DNA from 4 places in the Streptomyces sp. NPDC047525 genome. Region 2 is predicted to be linked to each of the others. Evidence: riboswitches for the same ligand, from Rfam matches in the RefSeq annotation. Region 2 holds a riboswitch; each other region holds the start of a gene.

Region 1 (4,050 bases), on a different contig from region 2:
GCGTCGATGCCGCCGATGGCGAACCACGGGCGGTCCGTGCCGAGCGAGGCCGTGTACCGGACGAGGTCGAGCCCCGGAGCGTGCCGGCCCGGCTTGGTGGGGGTCGGCCAGCAGGGTCCCGTGCAGAAGTAGTCCACGCCGTCCTGCGTCGCCGCGGCGGCGGCCTCGGCGTCGGCATGCGTGGAGCGGCCGATGAGCACGTCGTCGCCCAGGACGCGGCGGGCCGCGGGCACCGGCAGGTCGCCCTGGCCCAGGTGAAGGACGTCGGCGCCGATGGCGTGCGCGACGTCCGCGCGGTCGTTCACCGCGAGGAGCTTGCCGTGCCTGCGGGCGGCGTCGGCGAAGACCTGGAGGTGTTCGAGCTCCTCGGCCGCCTCCATGCCCTTGTCCCGCAGCTGCACGATGTCGACACCGCCGCCGAGGACGGCGTCGAGGAACTCGGGGAGGTCTCCCTGGCGCTTGCGGGCGTCCACGCACAGGTAGAGGCGGGCGTCCGCGAGCTGCTCGCGGGCAGGCTTGATGGCCATGGAGATGTCCCCCCGGGGTTGTCGGTGGCCCACGGGCCGCGTGTCCACGGGGGACGCGCGGCCCGTACGCAACGGTTTTCCGTGTCGGTCAGACGGCGAGCGCCTGGGCGCGACGCTTCACCTCCGTGCCGCGATTCTCGCTCAGAGCCTGCGCGGGGGTGCCGGGCAGGGTCTCGTCAGGAGTGAAGAGCCACTCCAGCATTTCTTCGTCGGAGAAGCCGTCGTCCCTCAGGAGCGTCAGGGTGCCGGTGAGGCCCTTGACGATCTTGTCGCCGTCGATGAAGGCGGCCGGCACCGCGAGCGCGCGGTTCTCACCACGGCGCACGGCGATCAGCTGGCCCTCCTTGACCAGCTGGCGCACACGCGTCACCTCGACGTCGAGCATTTCTGCGATGTCGGGGAGGTGGAGCCACTCGGGGACGAGAGCATCAGTCTTTGCGTCAATCTCGGTCACGGGGTCAAGCGTATCTCCGGGCACCGACAGCGGCCGGGCAGCGGGTCCCTCCGGTCACGGCAGCACGGTCTTCTTCAGCGGCAGCGCGGGGTCCGACGCCAGGTCGGGGGAGAGCCGGGCGCCCGCCTCGATCAGCTTGCGGCCCTGCGCCAGGTCCCTGGGGCGGCCCACCGCGAGCACGGCGACCAGGGCGCCCCCTCGGAGCCAGCACACGGTCCAGGCCGCGCCCGAGGGGTCGCCGCGCCACACCAGCTCGTCGGCGGACGCGTGGTGTCCGGCGTACTGGACGAAGCGGCCGAACTGCTCGGACCAGAAGTACGGGACGGGGTCGTACGCCGAAGGGGTCTCGCCGATGATGTTCGCCGCCACCGTGCGCGGGCCCTGGAGGGCGTTGTCCCAGTGGTGCACCAGGAGGCGCTCGCCATACCGTCCCGAAGGGAAGGAGGAGCAGTCGCCGACCGCGTACACATCGGGCTGCGACGTCCGAAGGTGGTCGTCGGCCAGGATCTCCCGGTGAGCGCCCAGGGTGATGCCGGAGCCCGCGAGCCAGTCCGTGGCGGGGCGTGCGCCGATGCCGACGACGACCGCGTCCGCGGGCAGCCGGGTGCCGTCGTCCAGGAGGACGCTGCCGGGCTCGACGCGCTCCACGCGCGCGTGGGTGCGCAGTTCGGCCCCGGAATCGGCGTACCAGGACGTCATCGGCGCCGCGACCTCCGCGGGAAGGGCCCCCGCGAGCGGCCGCTCGGCGGCCTCGACGACAGTGACGGAGCAGCCCGCCTCACGGGCGGCGGTCGCGAACTCGGCGCCGATCCAGCCCGCGCCGACGACCACGATCCGGTGCTGCTCGGCGAGCACGGGCCGCAGCCGCTCGGCGTCGTCGAGGGTGCGCAGCAGATGGACGCCGGGGATTCCGGAGGCGCCAGGCAGCAGGATCGGCTGGGCGCCGGTGGCGATGACAAGGGCGTCGTACGGGACGGGGCCCCGCTCGGTGTCCAGTTCGTGGTCGTCGGGGCGCACGCCCGTGACCTCGTGGCCCAGGCTCAGCTCGATGCCGAGCGCCTCGAAGTCGATGTCGAAGGCGGAGCCCTCCGCCTTGCCGAGCAGCACGGCCTTGGACAGCGGTGGCCTGTCGTACGGCTGGTGGGGTTCCGCGCCGATCAGGGTGACCGCACCGGCGAACCCCCGCTCGCGCAGGGCCACGGCGGTCTGCACCCCCGCCATCCCCGCGCCGACGATGACGACCCGGCGCTCTTCGTGCCTCCGCTGCTCACTCACCCGATCACTGTAGGACGGCGGGCGACGCGCGCCTCAGGGTGCGACGGGGAGATCTCTGACACACCGTCACCGCCCATACCCGGACAGCTCCCCTACTGCCGCCGGGCGCCAGGGGCTAGGGTGGCCGTGCAGAGCACTCGCGGGAGCCCGGACGCACCGGGCTGAGAGGGAGGCTGGACGGCCTCCGACCGTACGAACCTGATCCGGGTCATGCCGGCGAAGGGAGGGGCTGGACGCCCATGCATTCACGTACACCACCCCGTACGACCCGCACGACCGACGTCGTGGTCGTCGGGGGCGGCATCATCGGCCTGGTCACGGCCTGGCGGGCGGCGCAGCGCGGCCTGTCCACCGCGGTCGTGGACCCCGAGCCGGGCGGCGGCGCGGCGCAGGTGGCCGCGGGCATGCTGGCCGCCGTCACCGAGCTGCACTACGGCGAGCAGACGCTGCTCGGCCTGAATCTGGCCTCCGCGCGGCGCTATCCGGAGTTCGCGGCCGAGCTGACGGAGGCGAGCGGCCGGGATCTCGGCTACCGCGCGTGCGGCACGCTCGCCGTCGCGCTCGACTCCGACGACCGCGCCCATCTGCGGGAGCTGCACGCCCTCCAGCAGCAGTCGGGGCTCGCCTCGGAGTGGCTGAGCGGGCGCGAGTGCCGCCGCCTGGAACCGATGCTCGCGCCGGGTGTCCGGGGCGGCCTTCGCGTCGACGGCGATCACCAGGTCGACCCGCGCAGGCTCGCCGCAGCGCTTCTCGTGGCCTGCGAGCGGGCGGGCGTCGTCTTCCACCGCGCGTGGGCCGAGCGCCTCACGGTCACCGGCGACCGGGCCACCGGAGTCGTCCTCGCCGACGGCACCGCCCTGGACGCCGGTCAGACCGTGCTCGCGGCGGGCAGCCTCAGCGGGCGCCTCTCCGGGGTCCCCGAGGGCGCTGTGCCGCCCGTGCGCCCCGTGAAGGGGCAGGTGCTCCGGCTCACGGTGCCCGAGCGGTACGCGCCGTTCCTGAGCCGCACCGTGCGCGCCGTCGTGCGCGGCAGCCACGTCTATCTCGTGCCGCGCGAGAACGGCGAGCTCGTCGTCGGCGCGACCAGCGAGGAGCTCGGCTGGGACACGACGGTCACCGCGGGCGGCGTGTACGAGCTGCTTCGGGACGCCCACGAGCTCGTACCCGGCATCACGGAACTGCCGCTGACCGAGACCCGCGCGGGCCTGCGCCCCGGCTCACCCGACAACGCGCCGCTGCTCGGCCCGACCGCGCTGCCCGGCCTCCAGCTGGCCACCGGCCACTACCGCAACGGCGTCCTCCTGACGCCCGTCACCGGCGACGTCATGGCGCACGCCCTGACCACCGGTGAACTGCCCGACGAGGCGCGGGGGTTCACCCCCGAGCGCTTCGTCCGCGATCCCCTCACGCAGCGCTTCATGGAGCAGCCCGCATGACTCTCTCAGCCGTTACCGCCGTCTCCGTCAACGGAGAGGCACGCGATGTGGCCGCGGGCACCACGCTCGAAGCCCTCGTCGCCACCCTCACCGCGGCCCCCTCCGGGGTCGCCGCCGCGCTCAACGAAACCGTCGTACCGCGCACCCAGTGGTCCACCACCCCGCTCACCGAAGGGGACCGCGTCGAGGTCCTCACCGCCGTCCAAGGAGGCTGAACCGACATGGCAGACGACCCCTTCGTCATCGGCGGGCTCACCCTTTCCTCACGCCTGATCATGGGTACGGGCGGTGCGCCGAGCCTGGACGTGCTCGAACGGTCCCTGACCGCCTCCGGGACGGAGCTGACGACGGTCGCGAT
Region 2 (4,050 bases):
GGACCCGAGCAGCCGCATGCCCCAACTCGGCTATCACAGGCCGGGATTCAGCAGCCCGGAAGGCGGCCCGGCGGCGGGACCGCGCCCGAGCTTCTCGAGCCCGGACTTCTCGAGCCCGGACTTCGGCGGTCCCGACCACAAGCCGGAGTAGCGGGCCAGGCACGGCTCCGGGCGGACGGCGGCGACCGCCCGCCCGAAGAGCCATGCCGTGACGCAGGTCCGTCGCGATCAGTTGACGATCAGCCGGTGATCAATCGGCGATCAGTCGGCGATCAGTCGGCAATCGGGAGATACACGCGGTTTCCGGCTGCCGCGAACTCCTTGGACTTCTGGTCCATGCCCGCCGCGATCTCGTCCTGCGTACCGCCGTGCTCACGCCGGATGTCGTGCGAGATCTTCATGCTGCAGAACTTCGGCCCGCACATCGAGCAGAAGTGCGCCGTCTTCGCGGGCTCCGCCGGCAGTGTCTCGTCGTGGAACTCCCGTGCCGTGACCGGGTCGAGGGCCAGGTTGAACTGGTCCTCCCAGCGGAACTCGAAGCGCGCGTCCGAGAGCGCGTCGTCCCAGTCCTGCGCGCCCGGGTGACCCTTGGCGAGGTCCGCCGCGTGGGCCGCGATCTTGTACGTGATGACCCCGGTCTTCACGTCGTCGCGGTTGGGCAGGCCCAGGTGCTCCTTGGGCGTGACGTAGCAGAGCATCGCCGTGCCCCACCAGCCGATCATCGCGGCGCCGATGCCCGAGGTGATGTGGTCGTACGCGGGTGCGATGTCCGTGGTCAGCGGGCCGAGCGTGTAGAACGGCGCCTCCTCGCAGATCTCCTGCTGAAGGTCGATGTTCTCCTTGATCTTGTGCATCGGGACGTGTCCCGGGCCCTCGATCATCGTCTGTACGTTGTGCCGCTTGGCGATCGTGTTGAGTTCCCCGAGGGTGCGCAACTCGGCGAACTGCGCCTCGTCGTTGGCGTCCGCGATCGAGCCGGGGCGCAGACCGTCGCCGAGCGAGTACGTCACGTCGTACGACGCGAGGATCTCGCAGAGCTCCTCGAAGTTCTCGTAGAGGAAGCTCTCCTTGTGGTGCGCCAGACACCAGGCCGCCATGATCGAGCCGCCGCGCGAGACGATGCCGGTCTTGCGGTTGGCGGTCAGCGGGACGTACGGAAGGCGCACGCCCGCGTGCACCGTCATGTAGTCCACGCCCTGCTCGGCCTGCTCGATGACCGTGTCCTTGTAGATCTCCCAGGTCAGCGCCTCGGCCTGGCCGTCGACCTTCTCCAGTGCCTGGTAGAGCGGCACGGTCCCGATGGGGACGGGGGAGTTGCGCAGGACCCACTCGCGGGTGGTGTGGATGTTGCGCCCGGTGGACAGGTCCATGACCGTGTCGGCGCCCCACTTGGTCGCCCAGGTCATCTTGTCCACCTCCTCCTCGATGGAGGAGGTGACCGCGGAGTTGCCGATGTTGGCGTTCACCTTCACCAGGAACTTCTTGCCGATGATCATCGGCTCGATCTCCGGGTGGTTGACGTTGGCGGGGATGACCGCGCGGCCCGCGGCGACCTCCGCGCGCACGACCTCGGGATCGAGGTTCTCGCGGATCCCGATGAACTCCATCTCGGGCGTGATCTCGCCGCGGCGGGCGTACGCGAGCTGCGTCACCGCCTGGCCACCGCGGCCCCGGCGCGGCTGGCGCGGGCGGCCGGGGAAGACCGCGTCAAGGTTCTTCAGGCCTCCGCGCGGCGAGGTGTGCTTGATGCCGTCGTCCTCGGGGCGGGGCGGGCGGCCCACGTACTCCTCGGTGTCGCCGCGGGCGATGATCCAGTTCTCGCGCAGGGGCGCGAGACCCCTGCGGACGTCGGTGTCGATGGACTCGTCGGTGTACGGCCCCGAAGTGTCGTACAGGGTCACGGCCTTGCCGTTGGTGAGGTGCACCTGTCGGACCGGCACTCGCAGGTCGGGGCGCGAGCCCTCGACATACGCCTTGTGCCAGCCGATGGACTTCCCGGCCTCGTCGCTCTCGTTCTGCGTCGAGGCAGGCGTGCGTGCGTCCGCTGTGGTCATGAGACCTACTCCCTACGCCGGCATTACCCGGTAACAGGTTCGGCGGTCGACGCAGCGAATTCCGTACGGCTCGTGCACTGTTTGTGCCACTTCGTACGGAGGTCAGCGCCCTCTCAGCCCGGTGCTCCGAGCTCCCGCGATTGCAAAGGTGGCTCCACGCTAGCGTCATATCGGGCGCGCTGAACAGAGGGCCCCCTCCGTTCTTGCGATGATCGGGCAGTGACCACCACTGAGCCGCCGTCCCAGCCGCCCGTCCCGAACGCGCCTCCGGAGCCGCATGGGCACTCCCACAGCCATGGTCCGGCGGCGCCCGTCTCCAAGCATCTGCGCAAGGTCATCGCCGCCGTACTGATTCCGTTCGCCACGGCGGTCCTCGTGGGGCTCGCGGTGTTCTGGCCCGGTGGCGCACCGTCCCACGAGCGCACCGGAGTCGGCTTCGACCGGCAGACCCAGTCGGCCGACGTCACGAAGGTGCAGGAGCTCCCCTGCAAGGACGTGAACGCCTCGCAGACCCCGCCCAACGGCGACACCTCCACCGCCGAGGGCCAGTCCGCGCAGTCCCGCGCGAAGGGCGTCTGCAAGAAGGCGACGATCGAGGTGACCAGCGGCAAGGACAAGGGCCGCACCTTCACCGAGATCGTCCAGCCGGACTCACCGCGGCAGTTGCGCGAGGGCCAGCAGGTGGTGGTCGCCTATGAGCCCACGGCCCCCGAGGCGCTGCAGTACTCGGTCACCGACGTGAACCGGAAGTTCCCCATGGCGCTGCTCGCCGGGATCTTCGCGCTCGCCGTCGTCGTGGTGGGACGGATGCGCGGCCTCATGGCCCTGATCGCCCTGGCGTTGAGCTTCGTCGTCCTGACGTTCTTCATCCTGCCCGCGATCCTCCAGGGCTCGAACCCGCTGGTCGTGGCGGTGATCGGGGCCAGCGCCATCATGCTGATCGCGCTCTATCTGTGCCACGGCCTCACGGCGCGTACGTCCGTCGCCGTCCTGGGCACGCTGATCTCACTGCTCCTCATCGGACTGCTCGGCTCGCTCTTCATCGGCTGGGCCTCGCTGACCGGCAACACGGACGACAACACCGGCCTGATCCACGGGCTCTACCCCGGCATCGACATGAGCGGCCTGCTGCTGGCCGGCGTCATCATCGGCTCGCTCGGTGTGCTCGACGACGTGACCGTGACCCAGACGTCCGCCGTCTGGGAACTGCACCAGGCCAACCCCACGATGGGCTGGCGCGGTCTGTACGGCGCGGCCATCCGCATCGGCCGCGACCACATCGCCTCGGTCGTCAACACCCTGGTCCTGGCCTACGCGGGCGCCGCTCTGCCCCTGCTGCTGCTGTTCTCGATCGCACAGAGCAGCGTGGGCACGGTGGCCAACAGCGAGCTGGTGGCCGAGGAGATCGTGCGCACCCTGGTCGGCTCGATCGGCCTGGTCGCCTCGGTGCCGGTGACGACCGCGCTCGCGGCCCTGGTGGTCTCGGCCGACCGGTCGGCCCCCGCGGGTGCTGGTGCCGGTGCTGGTGCCGGTCGTATCGGCGCTGGTGCTGGTCGTATCGGCGCTGGTGCCGGCGCTGGTGCCACCCCGGTCGCCAAGCAGACCCGTGGCGGAAAGGGCCGACGCCGCAAGGCCTGAGCCGCCGATGCCACGAAATGCACCAATCTGCCGTACGGCCTCGCCCTGCGGCTCGCGAGAGGTCAACCCGCGCTCTGCTCCTCCGCGAGGATCCGGTCGAGCGCTTCGTCCAGGTGCGTCTCGAGGTCGGCGAGCGCCCGCTCCTGCCCCAGCGGAACCAGCTTGTCCGTACGGTCCAGGAAGGCGAGCAGCGGCGGGATCCCCACCCGGAACAGCGCCTGGTCCCCACCGACCTGGAGCCTGATGAGCGCCTCGTCGAGCAGTTCGGGATCGGTGGGCGCGATGTGCACGTCCCCGTCGCCGCACGCGCCGCCCACCCCGTCGACCAGCAACTCACGGCCGAAGGCCCAGGTCACAG
Region 3 (4,050 bases), on a different contig from region 2:
GTGCGCGGGTGGCCGGATCGGCCTGGTCCGCAAGCCGGTTGACGATCTGCCGGGCGTGTTCGGTGGCGGCTTCGAACTCCTCGTCGGCGTACGTGCCGATCCAGTCGCCGTAGGGGTGGGTGGCGAGGTCGCCTGCCGTCTCGAGGAGCGCCCGGCCCACCTCGGCGTAGATCCAGAAGCAGGGCAGGACCGCGGCGGTCAGCTCCGGGTAGCCCTGGGTGTGAGCCACGGAGAGCAGGTAGGAGGTGTATCCGGTGCCGGTGGGGGAGGGCGTCCAGGCGTCGACGTCGACGACGTTGCTCTCGTGCAGGGAGCTCTCGACGACCACGGCGTCGTGGGCGGACTTCGCGAAGAACGCGATGTCCTGCGGCCGGTCCGCCTTCGCGGCGGCGCTGGCCAGCGCGCGGGCGTAGCCGCGCAGGTAGTGGGCGTCCTGGGCCAGGTAGTAGACGAACTTCTCCCGGTCCAGGGTGCCGTCGCCGAGGGCGATGACGAACGGCAGCTTGTCGATGGCCGCACGTATCTCGGCCGTGGCCGTCCACAGCTCGTCGCAGAACGTTGTGGTCATGGGGCTCAGCTCCAGTACTGGTAGAAGTGGTGGACGGGTCCGTGGCCGCGGCCGATATGCAGGGTGTCGGCCGCGCGCAGGGCCCCGGTCAGGTACGCCTTCGCGGCACTGACGGTGGTGTGCCAGTCGTCGTGCTGCGGGCGCAGGGCGGCGATAGCGGCGGAGAGGGTGCAGCCGGTGCCATGGGTGTTGCGCGTGTTCACGCGGGGTGCGGACAGCTCGGTGACGCCCGAGCCTGAGGCGTCCGTGGCGTCGACGAGGATGTCTACGGACTCGGCGTCGTGTGTGTGGTGGCCGCCCTTGAGGAGGACGCGCCTGGCGCCGGTTTTGAGGAGTGAGTGGGCCTGCTCGATGGCTTCTGCGCGGTTCCTTGCGGCGGCGGTGCCGAGGAGGTCGCCGGCCTCGGGGAGGTTGGGCGTGATGAGGTCGGCGAGAGGCAGCAGACGGTCGCGCAGCACCGTCACCGCATCGGCCTCGAGGAGGCGGTGGCCGCTGGTCGAGACCATGACGGGGTCGAGGACGACATACCGGGGGCGGTGCCGCTCCAGGGCTTCTGCGACGGCTTCGGCGATGGCGGCGTCGGCCAGCATTCCGATCTTGACGGCGTCCACCGGGACGTCGGCGAACAGAGTGTCGAGCTGCTCGGTGACGAACGCCGGGGGGACGGTATGGATGCCGCTGACGCCTTGAGTGTTCTGTGCGGTCAGGGCGGTCAGAACTGCTGTTCCGTAGGCGCCGTTGGCGGAGAACGCCTTCAAGTCGGCTTGTATCCCGGCGCCGCCGGAGGGGTCGCTGGCGGCGATGCTGAGGGCGATGGGCGGGCTGGTCACGCGGGGATCTCCTGTCGCAGAGTGCGAACGAGGGAACGGGCTGCGGCCTCGGGGTCGGGCTGCCCGCAGACCGCGCTGACGACAGCGATCCCGGCCGCGCCACTTCCCATGACCGCGGCGGCCTCGGACACGCCGATCCCGCCGATGGCCACGCAGGGCAGCGGGCTCTCCCGAACGATCTGGGCCAGGCCGCCCAGACCGAGCGGGACGTCCGCGTCCGGCTTGGTGGACTGCGGGAACACCGGACCGACACCGAGGTGGTCGACGGCGTCCGGCACGTGCGCCAGCTGCTCGGGACGGCTGACGGACAGGCCGATGTACGCATCGGGACCGAGCTGGCACCGGGCGGTCTCGGGGGAGACGTCCCGCTGCCCGAGGTGGACGCCGTCCGCGTCCAGCCAGACAGCCACGTCCAGGCGATCGTTGACGATCAAGGGGACACCAGTGCCCGCGAGTTCGGCCTGGATCACCCGGCCGAGCGAGAACAGCGTGCGGGCGTCCGCGTCCGGATCACGCAACTGGACGGCGGTGACGCCGCCCTTGACGGCCGCTGCAACGGTAGGGCCGACACCGCGGTGGCCGCAGAGTCCGGTGTCGGTCACGAGATACAGGGACAGGTCGAGAGGAGGTCGCATGGGTTACTCCTTGGGGTCTCCCGGCCGGGGAAAAGCGGGGGAAACGCATCGGGAGGTACGGGGGAAGGGCAGGCCCTGACGTGCACGGACCTTGAGTTGTTCACAGGCGCGAGATGGGGGACAGGGCAGCCAGACTCGGTGCTGGGGGCGCCGCCCCAGGGCGGGCGGGTCCTTTGCAGCGGGTGGTGTCCAGGCCGCTGCTCACGCAGGACCCGCAGTACGCGCATGCTCAGCGCAGGTTGAGAGCCTCGGCGAGCCGCTCAGGGCTGAGCTCGTACAGCGCGTCGATCAGGGCGACCGCGAACGTGCCGGGCCCCGCAGAGCGGGTGGCGGCGTCCTCCGCGGCCACGGTGAGCAGGCCGGTCGCGGCAGTGGCGGCCAGCAGAGCGTCGCCGGTGACGGCTGTGCAGGCGGCCACCAGGGCGCCGAGTGAGCAGCCCGTTCCCGTCACCAGAGCCAGCAGCGGGTGCCCGTTGGCCAGGCGCACCACTCGCGTCCCGTCCGTGAGGACGTCCTCCGGACCGCTCACCGCGACCGCGCAGCCGTAGCGCCGGGCCAGCGCGCCTGCCGCGGCCAGCGCGGCATCGGGGGCGTCCGTGCTGTCCACGCCGCGCCCGCCCGTGCCGCCGTCCAGGGCCAGGATCTCGGAAGCATTGCCGCGAACGACCGCCGGAGGTGCGCTCTCCAGCAGTTCGTGGGCGAGCTCGGTGCGCCAGGGCAGCGGGCCGACCGCCACCGGGTCGAGCACCCACGGCCGCCCCGCCCCGGCCGCTTCTGTGACCGCGACGCGCATCGCCGCCGCCGTCACGGACGTCACCGTTCCCAGGTTGACCAGGACACCCCCGGCCACCCGGGCCAGCGCTCCGGCCTCCTCCGCGCTGTGCACCATCGCGGGGGCAGCCCCCGCCGCGAGCAGCACGTTCGCGGTGAACTGCGACACCACGACGTTGGTCAGGCAGTGCACAAGGGGTGCGGAGGTCCGCAGGGACGCGATCACATCCGCCACGGCATCACGGGAAACGGCAGTGCCGTGCCGGGCAGGTACGGAGGCAGTATCCATCGTCAACACCCTTCCTACGCCGGCATTACCCGGTCCAGGTTCATGCGGTCGGCGGAAAGGGGATCAAGTCCCGTCCGCCCTCTCAGCCCGGCTACTCCCGAGCTCCCGCGGTGGTCGCTACGCAATGTACCTCCTTCAGGAACAGGAGTTCGCACTCGGGTACCTCACGAAACGACACGGATCTGTTGGCGGAACTGACGAGGGACCCCTTGGCCACCAGGCCGAGACCTGTCCGCATCGACTGCTGCCGCAAGCGGTGTGGTGGAGGGCCATGCCCAGGTACTGGACCTCCTGCGACACCGCATCGCCACCTGGACCGGTACGTGCCAACCTGCCAGGCCGACCTCCCGGACAGAAAGAGCGGCGCCTGGCGCGTGCTGGGGAGCGGGGCCGAGATGCCGCTGCTGCTTCCCCGCTCGCCGACCAGGCAGCGCGGCTGCCGTCGAAGGCATCCCCAAGGAGATCTGCCTACGATTGGCGCAGAGATCTACGCGGAACCGGTGTGGCAGGCCGACGGCGGCCACGTCGAGCCCGACCGTCACGGCCTTCGCCGATGAGCACGGGCCCAGGAATGCGTCATCGACCGCATGGCGCGCAGCCTGCGAGCCATCGGCTCGAGGCCGTCAGCAGATGCGGGCACCTGGTTGGAGGCATTCTGGCCGGCTGTCATCTGCCGCGAGCAGCAGATGGCAGCAGCTGTGCGAGATCCCGCTGGAGCGCCGAGCGCGCTCCGAAAGACGGGCAACGACAGTGCTGCTCCAATCAGCACACTGAGCGCATGCGATACGAGGAGAAGGCGAAGCTCGCCACCGCAAGGACCTCGGTCCCGGTGGCCATCCTTGTGGCCTCGCCAGTGCTTCTGATAGCCGGAGCGCTGGTCCGTCGCCGATACCTCCGCTACGTCTACCGGGATGAAGCCCCACTGATCCTGGACAAGAAGCAAGGCCTAATCAGCGT
Region 4 (4,050 bases), on a different contig from region 2:
CTCAGGGACCGCTCGATCAGCACCCCGAGCGGCAGCAGTATCAGCACGGCGATCGTGACCATGACTCCGGCGAGCAGCGTCCATTGCCCGGCGCCGCGCGGGCGCCGCGCGACCGCGGAGGCGTCGACCAGCTTCAGTGCGGTCTCCCGCCTGCGCACGGTCCACGCGTGCACGGCGAGGATCATGCCGACCGCCGCGAACTGCACGATCGTCAGGACGGCGGCCGTCGACAGGTCGAGGAGCTGGGCGGTCTGCCGGTAGATCTCGACTTCGAGCGTCGAGTACGCGGGTCCGCCGAGGATCTGCACGACGCCGAAGGAGGTGAAGGTGAAGAGGAAGACCATGAGCGAGGCGGCGGCGACCGCGGGACCGAGCGCGGGCAGCGTCACCGTCCGCCAGGCGGTCCACCGCGAGGCGCCGAGCATCCGCGCGGCCTCCTCCTGACGCGGGTCGAGCTGCGACCAGAGCCCGCCGACGGTCCGTACGACGACGGCGTAGTTGAAGAAGACGTGCGCGAGCAGAATCGCCCACACGGTCGTGTCGAGCCGCACGCCCCACATCTCGTCGAGCAGACCGCCGCGGCCGAGCAGCGCGAGGAACGCGGTCCCGACGACGACCGTCGGCAGCACGAACGGCACCGTGACGACCGCCCGCAGAATCTGCTTGCCCCTGAACTCGAAGCGCGCGAAGACGTACGCGCCGGGGAGCGCGATCAGCAGCGTGAGCGCGGTCGACGCGAGCGCCTGCCAGGTGGTGAACCACAGCACGTGCCGGACGTCGGACTGCGCGAGGACATCGGCGATCCGCCCGAACTGCCACTCCCCGCCCACCTTCAGGCCGCGCGCGACGATCGCGGCGACCGGATAGGCGAAGAAGACGGCGAAGAACGCGACGGGCACGGCCATCAGGCCGAGCCGAGCCGCGCTCCCACGCGAGAGCCCCTTACGCCCCTTACGGGACTTGCCTACTTCAGTACGAGCGAGGTCCACGACTTGACCCACTGCTCGCGGTTGTCGGCGATCTTCTTCGGAGCCATGGTCTCCGGCTTGTCGATCGTCACGCCGTGCTTGACGAACAGCTCGGGCAGCTCGGCGTCCTCGCGCACCGGGTTCACGAACATGTTCAGCGGCATGTCGTCCTGGAACTTGGTGCTGATCAGGAAGTCGAGGAGCGCCTTGCCGCCCTTCTCGTTCTTGGCGTTGCTGAGCAGACCCGCGTACTCGACCTGCCGGAAGCAGGTGCCGGTCGCGACGCCGGTCGGCGCCTCCTTGGGCTGCGGCTTGGCGTAGAGCACCTCGACGGGCGGCGACGAGGCGTACGAGACGACGAGGGGCCGGTCACCCTTGGCCTTCTTCCCCCCGGCAGACCCGGAGAACTCCTCGTTGTAGGCCTGCTCCCAGCCGTCGACGACCTTGACGCCGTTGGCCTTGAGCTTCTTCCAGTAGCCCTGCCAGCCGCCGTCGCCGTACTGGGCTGCGGTACCGAGCAGGAACCCGAGACCGGGCGACGAGGTGGCGACGTTCTCGGTGACAAGGAGATCCCTGTAGGCGGGCTTGGTCAGATCCTCGAAGGACTTCGGCGGCGCCAGCTTCTTGTCGGCGAAGTACTTCTTGTCGTAGTTGACGCAGATGTCACCGCTGTCGACGGGCGTCACCCGATGCTTGCCCTGATCAACGCGGAACTGCGAGTTGACCTGGTCCAAGCCCTTGGCCTCGTAGGACTGGAAGAGTCCGTTGTCGAGCGCGCGGGAGAGCAGGGTGTTGTCGACGCCGAAGAAGACGTCGCCCTGCGGGTTGTCCTTGGAGAGGATCGCCTTGTTCACGGCGGCGCCGGCATCCCCGTCCTTGAGAACATTGACCTTGTAGCCGGACCGCTTCTCGAACTCCTTCAGTACGTCCTTGGAGACGTTGAAGGAGTCATGGCTGACGAGCGTGACGCTCTTGGAGTCGTCCTTGCCGCCGCTGCCCGCCGACTCGCTGCCGCAGGCGGAGAGCGCGACAAGCCCGAGACCGACGGCGACCGCGGTGACCGTGACCTTCTTCTTGGTGGTGCTCACTGAATTCATTCCTCCTGGAGTGACCAGGAAGAGACGCGGCCCTGCCCGCGGACCGGACCGGTCCGCGGGCAGGGCGCAACAGCTTGAGTGATGACCGAACTTCCTACCCGGAATGACCCGGGCAAGGTTCAGAGGGTCTGCGGCCAACCTGTCCTTGGCTGCCGCACTCTCAGCGCTGTGGCGCTCCCCTGTCGGAATATGAAGATGTGTTCCGGCTATGAAGTTGTGTTTCGGCCAGCCTAACGCTCGGACGCGGCGAGCTGACCGCACGCCCCGTCGATCTCCTGGCCACGGGTGTCACGAACCGTGACAGGCACCCCATGAGCGGCGATGGCATCCACAAAGGCCTTCTCGTCCTCCGGCCGGGATGCCGTCCACTTCGAACCCGGCGTCGGGTTCAGCGGGATCAGGTTCACGTGCACGGGCTTGTTCTTGAGCAGCCGCCCGAGCCGGTCACCGCGCCACGCGTGGTCGTTGATGTCGCGGATCAGCGCGTACTCGATGGACAGCCGGCGCCCGGACTTGGCCGCGTACTCCCAGCCTGCATCCAGCACTTCCCGCACGTTCCACCGCGTATTGACGGGTACGAGGGTGTCGCGGAGCTCGTCGTCGGGCGCGTGCAGCGAGATGGCGAGGCGGCACTTGAAGCCCTCGTCGGCGAACCGGTGGATGGCGGGCACCAGGCCGACGGTCGAAACGGTGATCCCACGCTGCGAGAGTCCGACCCCGTCGGGCTCGGGGTCCGTCAGCCGGCGGATGGCTCCGGTCACGCGGTTGTAGTTGGCGAGCGGCTCGCCCATCCCCATGAAAACGATGTTGGAGAGCCGGGCGGGCCCGCCCGGAATCTCCCCGTCCCGCAACGCACGCATGCCGTCGACGATCTGGTGCACGATCTCGGCGGTCGACAGATTCCGGTCAAGACCGGCCTGCCCCGTGGCACAGAACGGACAGTTCATCCCGCATCCGGCCTGCGACGAGATGCACATCGTCACGCGGTCCGGATAGCGCATGAGCACGGACTCGACGAGCGTCCCGTCGAAGAGGCGCCACAGCGTCTTGCGCGTGGTGTCGTCGTCACAGCTGATGTGCCGCACCACGGACATCAGCTCAGGAAGCAGCGCCTCCTGCAGCTTGCCCCGCGAACCGGCGGGAATGTCGGTCCACTGCTCCGGGTCGTGCGCGTACCGCGCGAAGTAGTGCTGCGAGAGCTGCTTGGCGCGAAACGGTTTCTCGCCGACAGCGGCGACGGCTTCCTTGCGCTCGGCGGGCGTGAGGTCGGCGAGATGCCGCGGCGGCTTCTTGGCTCCGCGGGGCGCGACGAAGGTGAGTTCTCCGGGTACAGGCATGGTCCATCCAGTGTCGCAGACGCCGGGGGCCCGGCCAGGTCACGGCCTATGGGTGGTGGTCGTTGTTGGTCACCGCTGGTGGGTGTGGGCCCCCCTTGGACGGCCCAGGGACGGCCCGGCCCTTCGCAGGCTGACCTGTGCCAGAGGCGAAGTGGGTCACGGAGAAAGCGCAGCGGTCGGCCCCTGGAGGTGAGACGCCTGTCACCACTCTTGGGTGCCACGCCGAACGCCCGCTGACAACAGGGCGTTTCCTGTCCCGATTTGGCGAGGCCACTCTCAGAGCTCGTCCGCAGTGACTCGACCTTCGAGACAGGAACCCATACTTCACATGCGTGCACTCGCTATGGAGTTCCTACTTCATTGGCGAGACTAAATATCTCAGCGGCAATCTTTGGCTCCTGCGTCTTTGCATAGTGTGCGAGTGACTGGCGCAAGTGTTCGCGACCTTCAGGAGTAGGATTTCCACTTTCCCACGCAGAGCGATGCTTCCGCAACTCGCCGATCAACTTATCTCGCTCGACAGAGGGGGCTCCTCGTGTCGCGACCTCTACACCAGTAGAGGGAATATACAAGCGGATTTGATTGATGGCGGGTGCAGTCAACAGCTTGAGACGCTCCCCCTTCGCAGAGCATTGCGCGGATGCGACG

Evidence for each region. A riboswitch is a leader RNA that binds a small molecule or an ion and turns the genes downstream of it on or off. The one in region 2 is predicted to bind thiamine pyrophosphate.
Region 1: linked by a shared signal. The riboswitch ahead of thiO (glycine oxidase ThiO) and the one ahead of thiC (phosphomethylpyrimidine synthase ThiC) in region 2 are both predicted to bind thiamine pyrophosphate.
Region 3: linked by a shared signal. The riboswitch ahead of thiM (hydroxyethylthiazole kinase) and the one ahead of thiC (phosphomethylpyrimidine synthase ThiC) in region 2 are both predicted to bind thiamine pyrophosphate.
Region 4: linked by a shared signal. The riboswitch ahead of ABZ833_RS35980 (thiamine ABC transporter substrate-binding protein) and the one ahead of thiC (phosphomethylpyrimidine synthase ThiC) in region 2 are both predicted to bind thiamine pyrophosphate.

Annotation. Positions count from the first base shown of each region.
Region 1 is NZ_JBEYTL010000004.1:297,544-301,593, forward strand. Features, by position in the region: gene thiE (thiamine phosphate synthase) at 1-527, opposite strand, end outside; gene ABZ833_RS13745 (Rv2175c family DNA-binding protein) at 616-981, opposite strand; gene ABZ833_RS13750 (FAD-dependent oxidoreductase) at 1,036-2,256, opposite strand; TPP riboswitch at 2,386-2,498, shown strand; gene thiO (glycine oxidase ThiO) at 2,496-3,692, shown strand; gene thiS (sulfur carrier protein ThiS) at 3,689-3,907, shown strand; gene ABZ833_RS13765 (thiazole synthase) at 3,914-4,050, shown strand, end outside.
Region 2 is NZ_JBEYTL010000009.1:231,385-235,434, reverse strand. Features, by position in the region: gene ABZ833_RS27165 (hypothetical protein) at 1-151, shown strand, start outside; gene thiC (phosphomethylpyrimidine synthase ThiC) at 273-2,054, opposite strand; TPP riboswitch at 2,047-2,202, opposite strand; gene ABZ833_RS27155 (YibE/F family protein) at 2,274-3,692, shown strand; gene ABZ833_RS27150 (SsgA family sporulation/cell division regulator) at 3,755-4,050, opposite strand, start outside.
Region 3 is NZ_JBEYTL010000018.1:78,110-82,159, forward strand. Features, by position in the region: gene tenA (thiaminase II) at 1-568, opposite strand, end outside; gene thiD (bifunctional hydroxymethylpyrimidine kinase/phosphomethylpyrimidine kinase) at 574-1,398, opposite strand; gene thiE (thiamine phosphate synthase) at 1,395-2,033, opposite strand; gene thiM (hydroxyethylthiazole kinase) at 2,263-3,039, opposite strand; TPP riboswitch at 3,087-3,212, opposite strand.
Region 4 is NZ_JBEYTL010000017.1:92,220-96,269, reverse strand. Features, by position in the region: gene ABZ833_RS35985 (iron ABC transporter permease) at 1-905, opposite strand, end outside; gene ABZ833_RS35980 (thiamine ABC transporter substrate-binding protein) at 965-2,065, opposite strand; TPP riboswitch at 2,139-2,256, opposite strand; gene rlmN (23S rRNA (adenine(2503)-C(2))-methyltransferase RlmN) at 2,296-3,402, opposite strand; gene ABZ833_RS35970 (AAA family ATPase) at 3,744-4,050, opposite strand, start outside.